Regions from separate parts of the Enterobacter sp. TMH.L2 genome, predicted to be linked through region 1. Evidence: predicted binding sites of a transcription regulator. Region 1 holds the regulator's gene; each other region holds the start of a gene.
The links. The regulator sigma-54, encoded in region 1, starts transcription at its own class of promoters, with help from an activator protein. The targets are predictions, from matches to a motif close to GTTGGCACANNTTTCGCTNT.

Region 1 (3,478 bases):
GTTCACGTTTACCCAACAGACGAGTACGCAGCATCTCCGCCAATTCGTGTACCGACATTTCGGAGGTGTCGATGATCAGGTCCGCGCGGGATTTTAGTGGTTCGAGGAGATCGCTTTCTTCGTCAATCGCACTTTCCAGAGAGAGATTTTTGCTGGAAAGCGGATGAAGGCGGCGCGTGTCACTGTAGCGGCGGATTAGCGTATTACGATCGGCATCAAGGAACAGCAGCTGCGGAGAAAAAGCGTCCGGCAGGCTGTCCATTGCGTGCTCGAAGATTTCCGGCGACTCCGGCATGTTGCGCACGTCTATGCTGACGGCAGCAGAGATTTGCCGATCGGCAAGCGTTTTTGCCAGCTCTGGCAACAGGACAACCGGCAGGTTATCCACGCAATAGAATCCCATATCTTCCAGTGCGCGCAAGGCTACAGACTTCCCTGAACCTGAGCGGCCGCTGACAATCATCAGCACCATGTAATCATTCTCCCGATTTATCTGTCTGAGACATCAAACGCGCCGATTATTCATTTTCGCTGTCGTGATCGACTTCTGTTTCAGTAATTATCTGGTAAAGCTCTTCGTCACTGCCGGCTGAGCGCAGCCTACGACAAATGGTTTTATCCGCCAGACGCTTGGCCACCAGGGAAAGCGTGTGCAGGTGGGTTTTTGTCTGGTCAGCAGGTACCAGTAACGCAAATAACAGGTCAACCGGTTGATTGTCGATGGCATCAAAAGCGATTGGCGTTTCCAGTTGAATAAAGACGCCGACGGCGCGAAGCGTATCTTCCTCCAGCTTGCCGTGGGGAATAGCGATACCGTTGCCAATGCCGGTACTGCCCATACGCTCACGGGTCAGTACGGCTTCGAAAACGACCTGCGGTGGAAGGCCAAGCTGTTTGGCTGCCAGTTCGCTGATGATTTCCAGCGCACGTTTTTTACTCTGGCAGTGGACGCCACTGCGAGTACATTCCTGGTTAAGGACATTGCTCAGTTGTAGAGCGGAATCGTTGTTCATCATAAGTTCACCTAAGCACTTTTGTGCAAACGGCCCGCGACTTAAGCAGCGGGCCGGCCATATGCACATCGGATGCCCGGATTATCAGTGTTGTTTTAGTTTATCTTTGTGTTTTGTTAACTGTCGGGCCAGTTTATCAATCAGGCCGTCAATCGCCGCATACATGTCCTGGCCTTCGGCACTGGCATGCAGTTCTCCACCGTTCACATGCAGCGTAGCATCCGCTGTATGGGTGACTTTTTCCACCTTTAATACAATATAGACCTGGTTGATTCTTTCGAAGTACTGCTCCAGTTTGGCAAACTTCGAGTTCAGAAATTCACGCAGTGCTTCAGTGATCTCGACGTTTTGTCCCGTAATGTTGAGCTGCATAGTGTCTTCCTTATCGGTAAAGTCACACCAGCTGTTTACGCTGGTTTGACGGTGGAATGGATAAAGACTCTCGGTACTTCGCAACTGTGCGGCGCGCCACCATAATACCTTGATCCGACAGTATTGAGGTTAACTTACTGTCGCTCAGCGGTTTGGCGGGGTTTTCCGCAGCAATTAACTTCTTCACCAGCGCCCGAATTGCCGTGGAGGAGGCTTCACCGCCGCCTTCGGTATTGACGTGGCTGGAGAAGAAATATTTCAATTCAAAGATGCCGCGTGGGCTATGCAAATATTTCTGAGTGGTCACCCTCGAAATTGTCGACTCGTGCATGTCCACTGCCTGAGCAATATCGGCCAGCACCATCGGTTTCATATGCTCTTCACCGTGCTCAAAGAAGGCCTGCTGCTGTTCGACAATGCATCGGCTCACGCGCAATAACGTATCATTGCGACTTTCCAGGCTTTTAATCAACCATTTCGCTTCCTGCAGGTTGCTGCGGATGAACTGCGAGTCGCTGTCATTGCGCGTGTTGCCGCTCATGGCTGCGTATTGCTGATTGATTTTGAGGCGCGGGATGCTGTCTGCGTTAAGCTCTACAACCCAGCGCGTCAGGTGCTTACGCACCAGTACATCAGGAATAACGTACTCAGGTTCACCCGTTTGGATCGACTGGCCGGGGCGAGGATCGAGGGACTGAATCAGGCACATGGCCTCTTTAAGCGCGTCCTCTTTGATACGCGTGACCCGCATCAACGTCCGGAAGTCGTGATTTGCCAGCAGATCTAAATGATCGCTAACAATAAGCCGGGCTTCCGCCAGCCATGGGGTCTCTTTGGCGTACTGAGAAAGCTGAATTAACAGGCAATCGCGTAAGTCTCGTGCTGCGACGCCGACGGGATCAAAACGTTGGATGCGTTTGAGGACGGCTTCCACTTCGTCAAGGCTTACATCGTCGTGGCCCAGACTTTCCAGAATGTCTTCCAGCGGCACGGTGAGATACCCGGTTTCATCCACTGCATCGACAATAGACGTCGCGATAGCGGCGTCCGTATCGGAAAATGGCGTCAAATCGACCTGCCACATCAGGTAGTCCTGCAGGGACTGGGTGGTCTCGCCCTGGTAGACAGGCAGCTCGTCGTCCAGATAGTCAGTTCCCGTACCTGAAGGCGTACCAGCGGTGTAAATTTCATCCCAACTGGCATCCAGCGGCAGCTCATCGGGCATCTCTTTCTGCTCGAGGGCTTCACGGGTGTCCATTGCTTCGCTCTCAGGCACTTCCTGAGTATCGATCTCATCATGCAGGTCGGTTTGCTCAAGCAATGGATTACTGTCCAGTGCCTGCTGGAGTTCTTGCTGAAGCTCTAACGTTGAGAGCTGAAGCAGACGGATGGCCTGCTGCAGCTGGGGCGTCATAGCAAGTTGTTGGCTAAGCCGTAATTGCAAACCTTGCTTCATGTTCAGAGCAAACGTCCTCAAATAAGTCGTGTAAGACTTCCCACCCTATCAGAGTCTGAACTCTTCGCCCAGATAGACTCGCTTAACTTGCTCGTCTTCAAGGATTTCTTCCGGTGTACCGTGGGCAATCAGGTGCCCCTGACTAACGATGTAGGCGCGTTCGCAGACGGCCAGCGTTTCGCGGACGTTATGGTCTGTAATCAATACGCCGAGGCCGCTGTCACGCAGGTGCTCGATAATGCGTTTGATATCAATAACGGAAATAGGATCAACCCCGGCAAAGGGTTCATCCAGCAAAATGAACTTCGGGTTTGCCGCAAGCGCGCGAGCAATTTCTACGCGGCGGCGTTCACCGCCGGACAGTGACTGCCCGAGGTTATTACGCAGGTGCGAGATATGGAACTCTTCCATCAGCTCGTTAGCGCGATCGTCACGCTGCTCTGACGTCAGATCATCGCGAATCTGCAACACCGCCATCAGATTATCAAACACGCTCAGGCGGCGGAAAATGGACGCTTCCTGCGGCAAATAGCCGATGCCGCGACGTGCTCGAGCGTGCAGCGGCAGCAGACTGATGTCTTCTTCATCAATAATGATGTTACCTGCATCGCGTGGCACGATCCCCACTACCATATAA
Region 2 (3,478 bases), 810 kb from region 1:
GCGATCGTCCCCTACCCGCTGAATATCACCGTACTGCAACACGCGCAGCAGCTTGGCCTGCAGCGCCAGCGGTAATTCACCGATTTCATCGAGAAACAGTGTGCCGTTATCCGCCATTTCAAACTTGCCGGTACGGTGATGAATCGCCCCGGTAAAAGCGCCCTTCACATGGCCGAACAGCTCACTTTCCGCCACGCTTTCCGGTAGCGCGGCGCAGTTAAGGTAAACCAGCGGATTTGCCACCCTGGCCGATCCGGCGTGAATCGCCCGCGCCACCAGCTCTTTCCCCACGCCAGTCTCGCCGGTGATCAGCACGTTCAGATCGGAACTGGCAACGATATCAATCTCTTTTTTCAGCTGGATGATGCCCGGCGAGCGGCCAATCATCTCCCCGGCGGCCTCCCGCGCAATAGCGGGCTGCACCGTGCCTTCCGGCGTTTGTTTTTCAAGCTGTTCCAGCAGCAAAGCATTGTTCAGCGCCCCGGACGCCAGTACGCCAATCAGCCTGAGCTCCTCATCGCTGAAGCTGTCGAACTGATAAGGATCCATGCCGTCCACGGTCAGCGCCCCGATGAGCGTCTGGTCGGCAAACAGCGGCAGCCCCAGGCAGGCGTGAACTTTGAGTTCTTCATGGTCTGGAATCAGGCCGTCATACGGGTCGGGCAGCTCGCTGTCGGCCGGGAAACGCACCACGTCACCCGCGCGGGCAATGGCCTCCAGTCGCGGATGAGCGTCCACGGCAAAGCGCCGCCCCAGCACATCGAGGGCAAGGCCGTCTATCGCCAGCGGGTAAAAATGCCGCGACTCGTAGCGCAGCAGCGCCGTGGCATCACCGCCGAGCAGCTTTCTCAGGGTTCGGATAACGCGGGTAAAGCGATCGGAATGGCTGATGCCGCTCTGCAGTTCGATTGCAATGGCGGCGAGAGAAGACATCGACAGGCTCATAGGGAGGCTCCTGGAACGCGAGGCGTTCAGCTTACGCCTGAGTAGTCAAAATGACAAACATCAGAGTCATTATGACCAAAAACAAAAATGTCATTATGACAATAAAAAAGAACACAGAAAACAACAAATAATTAAAAAATCAATAAATTATAAAACTGGCACGATACTCGCAATAACACCGTCATTGAAGTACTTAACGCTATGACATCAATGAGGTTCTCAATGGCTATTCAGGTTAAAAACAACATTCAGTGGGTTGGGCAACGTGACTGGGAAGTGCGTGATTTTCACGGCACGGAATATAAAACGCTACGCGGCAGCAGCTACAACAGCTACCTCATTCGCGAAGAGAAAACTGTCCTGATCGACACTGTGGACCACAAGTTCAGCCGCGAGTTTGTGCATAACCTTGAGCGTGAAATCGACCTTAACACGCTCGACTACATCATTATCAACCACGCGGAAGAAGACCACGCGGGGGCGCTGACCGAGCTGATGTCACGCATCCCGCACACGCCAATCTACTGCACCGCCAACGGCATCGACTCCATTAATGGTCACCACCATCACCCGGAGTGGAACTTTAAGGTGGTGAAAACCGGCGACAGCCTGGACATCGGCAATGGCAAACAGCTGATCTTCGTTGAAACGCCAATGCTGCACTGGCCGGACAGCATGATGACCTATCTGACCGGCGACGCGGTGCTGTTCAGCAACGACGCCTTCGGCCAGCATTACTGCGACGAGCATCTGTTTAACGACGAAGTGGATCAGACCGAGCTGTTCGAACAGTGCCAGCGCTACTACGCCAACATCCTGACGCCATTCAGCCGCCTGGTAACGCCAAAAATTACCGAAATCCTCGGCTTCAACCTGCCGGTGGAGATGATTGCCACTTCCCACGGCGTGGTGTGGCGCGACAACCCGACGCAAATCGTTGAGCTGTACCTGAAATGGGCCGCCGATTACCAGGAAGACCGCATCACGCTGTTCTACGACACCATGTCGAACAACACCCGCATGATGGCGGACGCCATTGCCCAGGGCATTCACGAAGTTGACCCGCGCGTGGCGGTGAAAATCTTCAACGTGGCGCGCAGCGATAAAAACGAAATTCTGACCAACGTGTTCCGCTCCAAAGGCGTGCTGGTCGGCACCTCCACTATGAACAACGTGATGATGCCGAAAATCGCCGGGCTGGTGGAAGAGATAACCGGGCTGCGCTTCCGCAACAAACGCGCCAGCGCCTTCGGCTCCCACGGCTGGAGCGGCGGCGCGGTCGATCGCCTTTCCACCCGCCTGCAGGACGCCGGGTTTGAAATGTCCCTCAGCCTGAAGGCGAAATGGCGTCCGGACGGCAACGCCCTGGAACTTTGCCGCGAACACGGTCGCGAAATCGCCCGCCAGTGGGCGCTCTCCCCGCTGCCGGTGGCTCAGGCTTCAATCACCGTCGCTCCGCTAGCCGAAGAAGCAAAAGCAGAATCCACCGGCGCCGACCTCGGCCCCCGCATGCAGTGCAGCGTTTGCCAGTGGATTTACGATCCAGCCCAGGGCGAACCGATGCAGGCCGTTGAGCCAGGCACGCCATGGAGCGAAGTGCCTGACAGTTTCTTGTGCCCTGAATGTTCGCTGGGCAAAGACGTCTTCGACGAACTGGCAACGGAGGCCAAATGAACAACGGCATTGTGATAGTCGGCTCGGGCTTTGCCGCCCGCCAGTTGGTGAAAAATATCCGCAAACACAGCGCAGAGGTGCCCATCCGGCTGATTGCCGCCGACAGCGCCGACGAGTACAACAAACCGGACCTGAGCCACGTCATCAGCTTAAACCAGCGGGCAGAAGCGATGACCCGCCAGCAGGCTGGCGCGTTTGCGGAGCAGTTCAACCTGACGCTGCACGCCAATAGCTGGGTCAGCAGCCTCGACCCCAAAAACAAACTGGTCAACTGCGGCGAGCGGCAATGGCAGTACGACAAGCTGGTGCTGGCGACCGGCTCTTCCGCCCTGCTGCCGCCCGTTGCCGGCAAAGAGCTGATGACGACGCTCAACAGCCAGCAGGAGTATCAGGCCTGTGAAGCCCGGCTGCGCGACGCCCGGCGGGTGATGATCCTCGGCGGCGGGATGATCGGCAGCGAGCTGGCGATGGACTTCTGCCGTGCGGGCAAAGAGGTTGTGCTGGTGGATAACGCCAGCCACCTGATGGCGTCGCTGCTTCCGGCAGAGGTTAGCGGCCGACTGCAATCCCGCCTGAACCAGATGGGCGTCGAGCTGCTGTTCAACCAGCGTCTGGAAGCGGTGAGCCAGGCGGAGTCAGGGCTGTGCGCCACGCTTAACAACGGACGTGAGCTGCAAGTTGATGCGGTAGTGTCCGCCATCGGCCTGCGCCCGAACGTTGGGCTGGCCCAGCATGCAGGGCTTGAGGTGAACCGGGGCGTCAAGGTGAACAGCCAGCTGCAAACATCCGATCCGGATATTTACGCCCTCGGCGACTGCGCAGAAATCGATGGCAAAGTGCTGCCGTTCCTGCAGCCGAT
Region 3 (3,478 bases), 1.4 Mb from region 1:
CGCGGCCTGCATCGCTTCACCCTGCACGCTTTTAAAGCCGAGACGGTTAAGCACCGCTTCCAGCGCGGTGAGCGTTTGCAGCACGCAGTCTTTGCGTGCGTTGTAGCCCATGGTGCCGATGCGCCAGATTTTGCCCTGTAGCGGGCCGAAGGAGGTGCCGATCTCGATATGGAAATCTTCCAGCAGCAGCTTACGAACCTCTTCGCCGTGAACCTGCGCCGGGATAGCCACGCCGAGGACGTTGTTCATCTTGTGGTCAAGATCGCCGAAAGTTTCCAGCCCCATGCCGTGGATCCCCGCCACCATCGCCCTGCCGTGCAGCTCATGACGGGCAATACCGACGTCCAGACCTTCTTCCAGGATCACTCGGGCGCACTCACGGGCAGCAAACAGCATGCTCGTCGCTTCGGTGTGGTGATTCAGACGTTCCGGCCCCCAGTAGTCCATGATCATGCCCAGATCGAAGTAGTTGGAGTAGATCATCTCTTCGTCCCCGTCCTGATGGGCGGCAGTGCGAATGCCTTCTTCCACGCATTTACGGCGGCGAATGGCCTCTTCCATTTTCGGACTAAGGGTGACCGGTGAGCTGCCTGACGGGCCGCCCAGGCACTTCTGCAATCCGGCGGAAACGGCATCCAGTCCCCAGGCATCGGTGAGCAGTTCGTTCCCGCCAAACGATGCTGTAGCATCGGTGTAGAACAGCACGCCGTGGCGGCGGCAGATCTCCCCCAGTTCGGCCAGCGGCTGCAGCATCGTGGTGGAAGTATCGCCCTGCACGGTCAGTAGCAGGCGAGGTTTTACCACTTTGATGGCGTCTTCGATTTGCTGCGGGCTGAATACTTCGCCCCACGGCACTTCAATGGTGTGCACTTCGGCGCGGCAGCGGCGGGCAATCTCACACAGCAGGTGACCAAAACGGCCAAACACTGGCACAAGCACTTTATCGCCAGGGCGAATAACCGACAGCAAAATGGCCTCGATCCCGGCACGGGAAGTGCCGTCCACCAGCATCGTCCATTTGTTTTCGGTGCGGAAGAGCTCGCGGTACAGCACCATCACCTCATTCATATATCCCGTCATCACCGGGTCATACTGGCCGATAAGCTGACTCGCCATGGCACGCAGCACGCGCGGATCGGCATTGATCGGGCCTGGCCCCATCAGCAAACGGTGCGGCGGGTTGATCTGGGAAAACTGCTGAATATCAAACATGGCGATTCCTTGAGTCTGAGATTGAAACAAAAGATTCTTATAATCATCTTTTGCAACTAATGTGCCAGCCGCAGGCAAAATTTTTTCCGGCTGACAGGCTTAAGCCAGCGCGGAAAAACAGGTTTGGGTAAAAACGATGAACTCTTTTGGCTCACCCGAACTGTGCAGTTGCACCGTCGAGGAGCATTAACGCTGTTCGAGTTCGTCCAGCTCTGTATACAATTCAGCGATATTATGGATACGCTGACGCCCACTGGTCAATGATTCATGCAGCACCGCGTTAGCCAGTAAATTCACCAGGCTCATGGCGCTGCTGTAGCTGTCAAACGCCGAAACGCTGTCGAGCGGCGCGCTCAAATGCCAGCCAGGATAACTTGCCAGCACCGCCGAACCCGGTTCGCTCAGCATCACCAGCGGTATACCGCGCTGCTGTAAACTGGTGAGCAGTGGCTTGATAATGCGCGGCCTGCGGCGAAACGCCACGGTGACGACGCAATCTTCCGGACCGATATCCACCAGCTCTTCCGCCAGCGTCTGCCCCGGCTGCGGGAGCAGATGTACGCCGCTGCGCACCTGCAAAAGCTGCTGGCGCAAGTGCATCGCCACCGGCCAGGAGTTTCGCATCCCAATGATAAACAGCCGTTTTCCGGTCACAAGGGCCTTGACCACTTCGGCAAACGGGCCCGCTTCCAGCTGATTCACCAGTTGAGTAAGGTTCGCCATTTCCTGCTTGTAATGACGCGCCAGCAGCGTGTTGCCCTGCACGGCATCGCGGTTTTCCGTCAGCGGCATCCCGCTCTGGCGCAGGGTCCGCAGCTCTTCGCGCATATCTTTGTAGCGCTCGTAACCTAAGCGCTTAAACAGGCGGCTCACGGTGGCCTTGGACACACCTGAAAGCCGCGCCAACTCGGCGCTGTTGTAGCTGATCAAGTCATCAAAGTGGTCAACGATGAACGAGGCCACGCGCTGCTCCTGCGGGGAAAAGAGCGCCCATGACGCCCGCAACCGCTCGTCTAACTGTTTCATGCCGACTCCTGCAACTTTTGTTTCATCAAAGCCTGACACAGTGAAACGATCTTCGTCAACCTGGAACATCTCTTGCTTCTGACTCCCCTACCCGAGCGGATTTCCTGCAAGAGAAGAAAAATATGCAAAGCAATATGGCCCCCGGAGGCATGGCGGTGACGCCCCATCATCTGGCTTCTGAAAGTGCGCTGTCTGTGCTGCGCCAGGGCGGTGATGCCGTTGAAGCGATGGTCGCCGCAGCCGCCACTATCGCGGTGGTTTATCCCCATATGAACGGTATAGGCGGGGATGGATTCTGGCTGATTGTTCCGCCTGAGGGGGAACCTGTGGCCATCGACGCCAGCGGGGCCGCCGGATCGCTGGCGTCACTGGATTTCTACCGGGGAGAACGCGCAATTCCCCATCGCGGCACCCGTGCTGCGTTGACCGTGCCCGGCACGCTGAGCGGCTGGGCAGAAGCACTGAAAGTGTCATCGGAGCTTGGCGGCGGGCAGATGCCGCTTTCCCGCCTGATGGCCGATGCTATTCGCTATGCGGCGGACGGGATCCCGGTCACCGCCTCTCAGGCGAACGCGACACAAAGCAAATACGCCGAGCTGGTTGATATTCCAGGTTTTGCCGACACGTTCCTGCAGCGCGGTGAAGTGCCCGCGACCGGGAGTCGTTTCACGCAGCCCCGGCTGGCCAGGACCCTGACGCGAATGACCGTAGAAGGCCTGGACAGTTTCTATCGCGGCCCGCTGGCTTCAATCATTGCCGAAGAGCTGGCCGAACTGGGATTGCCAATCACCGCGGCTGACCTCGCCGCACATCGGGCAACCCGCAGCAAACCGCTTCGCCTTGAGCACCAGGCCGGGGAAGTTTTTAACCTCGCCCCGCCTACGCAAGGGCTGGTCTCGCTGGCGATCCTCGGCATTACCGACCGCCTGTCGATGGCAAACGCCAGTGAAGTTCAGACCGTACACCGCATCGTGGAAGCCACTAAAAAAGCCTTTGCGCTGCGCGACAAGCACATCACCGACCCGCGCCTGATCGCGACCTCAATACAAAACCTGTTAGATCCCGAGGCGCTGGATCTGCTGGCCGCAAAAATTGATGACCAAAGCGCCGCTCCGTGGGGCAAAGGTAAAGGCCCCGGCGACACGGTCTGGATGGGCGTCATTGACGGGAATGGCCTGGCCGTGTCGTTTATTCAAAGTATTTATCACGAATTCGGCAGCGGGGTTGTGCTACCCCAAAG
Region 4 (3,478 bases), 530 kb from region 1:
GCGCAGGAACCAGGGTGGTCGCTTCGTCAGTACCGGAAGCACGCATGTTGGTCAGCTTCTTACCGGTCAGGCAGTTTACGGTCAAGTCGTTGGAACGACTGTGGATGCCGATAATCTGGCCTTCGTAAACTTCAGCCCCGTGGCCCAGGAACAGCTTGCCGCGATCCTGCAGACCGAACAGCGCAAACGCAACCGCTTTACCCTGACCGTTAGAGATCAGTACGCCGTTCTGGCGCTGACCCACTTCGCCCTGACGAATGTCGTCATAGTGGCTGAAGGTGGAGTACAGCAGACCGGTACCGGAGGTCATGGTCATGAATTCGTTACGGAAGCCGATCAGACCACGGCTTGGGATAACGTAGTCAAGACGCACGCGGCCTTTGCCGTCTGGATTCATGTTTTTCAGGTCGCCTTTACGCTCACCGAGCGCCTGCATCACGGAGCCCTGATGCTGCTCTTCGATATCCAGCGTCACGTTTTCGAACGGCTCTTGTTTACGGCCGTCGATTTCGCGGAAGATAACTTTCGGACGGGATACCGCCAGCTCGAAACCTTCACGACGCATGTTTTCGATCAGAACGGAGAGGTGCAGTTCACCACGACCGGAAACGCGGAATGCGTCCGCATCTTCGGTTTCTTCAACACGCAGCGCAACGTTGTGAACCAGCTCTTTGTTCAGACGATCCAGAATCTGACGAGAGGTCACGAACTTACCTTCTTTACCGCAGAACGGAGAGGTGTTGACGTTGAAGAACATGGAAACGGTTGGTTCATCTACGGACAACGCCGGCAGCGCTTCAACATTTTGCGGGTCGCAAATGGTGTCGGAGATGTTCAGCTCGCCCAGGCCGGTGATAGCGATGATGTCGCCAGCTTCAGCTTCGGTAGACTCGATACGCTCCAGACCCAGGTGGGTCAGCACTTTACCGACTTTACCGTTACGGGTTTTCCCTTCGCTATCAATGATAGTGATCTGCTGGTTTGGCTTCACTTTACCGCGTTTGATACGGCCGATGCCGATAACACCAACGTAGTTGTTGTAGTCCAGCTGGGAAATTTGCATCTGCAGTGGACCGTCGAGGTCAACGTTCGGTGCCGGTACGCGATCGACAATGGCCTGGTACAGTGGAGTCATATCCGCCGCCATATCATTGTGATCCATACCCGCGATGCCGTTCAGTGCGGATGCATAGATGATTGGGAAGTCGAGCTGTTCGTCGGTCGCATCAAGGTTAACGAACAGGTCGAAGACCTGATCCACAACCCAGTCAGGACGCGCGCCAGGGCGGTCAACTTTGTTGATAACCACGATCGGCTTCAAACCATGGGCAAACGCCTTCTTGGTTACGAAGCGCGTCTGCGGCATTGGGCCATCCATTGCGTCAACCACCAGCAGAACGGAGTCAACCATTGACATTACGCGCTCAACTTCACCACCGAAGTCGGCGTGTCCTGGGGTATCAACGATGTTGATACGATAGTCATTCCATTTGATAGCGGTGTTTTTAGCGAGGATGGTAATCCCACGCTCTTTCTCCAGGTCATTGGAGTCCATCACGCGTTCAGTGGCTTCAGCACGTTCGTTACTGAAAGTACCAGATTGCTGCAGCAGCTTATCAACCAGGGTAGTTTTACCATGGTCAACGTGCGCGATGATGGCGATATTACGCAGATTTTCGATCACAACTTTGCCTCAGGCATTAGAAATAGCGCGTTATTGTACACGTATTAATCGAAGGACAGAACAGGATCACAAAGAACCTTTACAAACAATGCAGAAAGTAAGGGTTTGTGATCGCTTTCACGGAGCTAAAAAGGGAGCTATAACGTAAATTGCACCAATATGGTGCTCAGGTTTCATACTGAAGCACTATATTGGTGCAAATTATTCATCCTGGTGCAGCCCTTTTGCACTATGGTGCGCATGATAGCGCCTTTTTAGGGTGATTTAAAAGTTGGCACAGATTTCGCTTTAAACATTTTATGGCGAAAAGCCACATTAAGAAGTGTTTGATTACCTCGTTACCACGACGACTACACCAATCCGGGAGAGTTTAAGTATGTCCGCTGAACACGTTTTGACGATGCTGAATGAGCATGAAGTTAAGTTTGTTGATCTGCGCTTTACCGACACTAAAGGTAAAGAACAGCACGTCACTATTCCTGCTCATCAGGTAAATGCTGACTTCTTCGAAGAAGGCAAAATGTTTGACGGCTCCTCGATTGGTGGCTGGAAAGGTATCAACGAATCCGACATGGTGCTGATGCCAGACCCAACGACGGCGGTAATCGACCCGTTCTTCGCGGACTCTACCTTGATTATCCGCTGTGACATTCTCGAGCCAGGCACTATGCAGGGCTACGACCGTGACCCGCGTTCTATTGCAAAACGCGCTGAAGACTACCTGCGCTCTACCGGCATCGCAGACACCGTTCTGTTCGGGCCAGAGCCAGAATTCTTCCTGTTCGACGACATTCGCTTCGGCAGCTCTATCTCCGGCTCCCACGTAGCTATCGATGATATCGAAGGCGCATGGAACACCGGCACCAAATACGAAGGCGGTAACAAAGGCCACCGTCCAGCGGTGAAAGGCGGTTACTTCCCAGTGCCACCGGTCGACTCTTCTCAGGACCTGCGTTCTGCTATGTGTCTGACCATGGAGCAGATGGGCCTGGTTGTTGAAGCTCATCACCACGAAGTGGCGACCGCTGGTCAGAACGAAGTGGCAACCCGCTTCAACACCATGACCAAAAAAGCTGATGAAATTCAGATCTACAAATACGTTGTACACAACGTGGCTCACGCTTACGGCAAAACCGCGACCTTTATGCCAAAACCAATGTTTGGCGATAACGGTTCCGGCATGCACTGCCACATGTCCCTGTCCAAGAACGGCGTAAACCTGTTCTCCGGTGACAAATATGCTGGCCTGTCTGAGCAAGCACTGTACTACATCGGGGGTGTTATCAAACACGCTAAAGCGATCAACGCCCTGGCGAACCCAACCACCAACTCCTACAAGCGTCTGGTCCCAGGCTACGAAGCTCCAGTTATGCTGGCTTACTCTGCCCGTAACCGTTCTGCTTCTATCCGTATCCCGGTGGTTGCGTCTCCGAAAGCACGTCGTATCGAAGTGCGCTTCCCGGACCCAGCGGCTAACCCATACCTGTGCTTCGCAGCGCTGCTGATGGCCGGTCTGGACGGTATTAAGAACAAGATCCACCCAGGCGAAGCCATGGATAAAAACCTGTATGACCTGCCGCCAGAAGAAGCGAAAGAGATCCCACAGGTTGCGGGCTCTCTGGAAGAAGCACTGAATGCACTGAGCGAAGACCGTGAGTTCCTGACTGCGGGTGGCGTATTCACCGACGACGCTATCGATGCTTATATCGCGCTGCGCACTGAAGAAAACGACCGCGTGCGCATGACTCCGCATCCGGTAGAGTTCGAGCTGTACTACAGCGTCTAATTGAAGTT

Region 2: the regulator sigma-54 is predicted to act here: its motif matches at 1,100-1,119, upstream of norV (anaerobic nitric oxide reductase flavorubredoxin).
Region 3: the regulator sigma-54 is predicted to act here: its motif matches at 1,262-1,281, upstream of ACREYP_RS18050 (pyridoxal-phosphate-dependent aminotransferase family protein).
Region 4: the regulator sigma-54 is predicted to act here: its motif matches at 1,955-1,974, upstream of glnA (glutamate--ammonia ligase).

The regions. Positions count from the first base shown of each region.
Region 1 covers NZ_CP193791.1:337,477-340,954, forward strand. Annotated here, with positions in the region: gene rapZ (RNase adapter RapZ) at 1-472, opposite strand, end outside; gene ptsN (PTS IIA-like nitrogen regulatory protein PtsN) at 519-1,016, opposite strand; gene hpf (ribosome hibernation promoting factor) at 1,098-1,385, opposite strand; gene rpoN (RNA polymerase factor sigma-54) at 1,408-2,841, opposite strand; gene lptB (LPS export ABC transporter ATP-binding protein) at 2,890-3,478, opposite strand, start outside.
Region 2 covers NZ_CP193791.1:1,150,636-1,154,113, reverse strand. Annotated here, with positions in the region: gene norR (nitric oxide reductase transcriptional regulator NorR) at 1-945, opposite strand, end outside; gene norV (anaerobic nitric oxide reductase flavorubredoxin) at 1,168-2,619, shown strand; gene norW (NADH:flavorubredoxin reductase NorW) at 2,616-3,478, shown strand, end outside.
Region 3 covers NZ_CP193791.1:3,762,471-3,765,948, forward strand. Annotated here, with positions in the region: gene ACREYP_RS18050 (pyridoxal-phosphate-dependent aminotransferase family protein) at 1-1,212, opposite strand, end outside; gene ACREYP_RS18055 (MurR/RpiR family transcriptional regulator) at 1,399-2,238, opposite strand; gene ACREYP_RS18060 (gamma-glutamyltransferase) at 2,361-3,478, shown strand, end outside.
Region 4 covers NZ_CP193791.1:4,619,119-4,622,596, forward strand. Annotated here, with positions in the region: gene typA (ribosome-dependent GTPase TypA) at 1-1,684, opposite strand, end outside; gene glnA (glutamate--ammonia ligase) at 2,061-3,470, shown strand.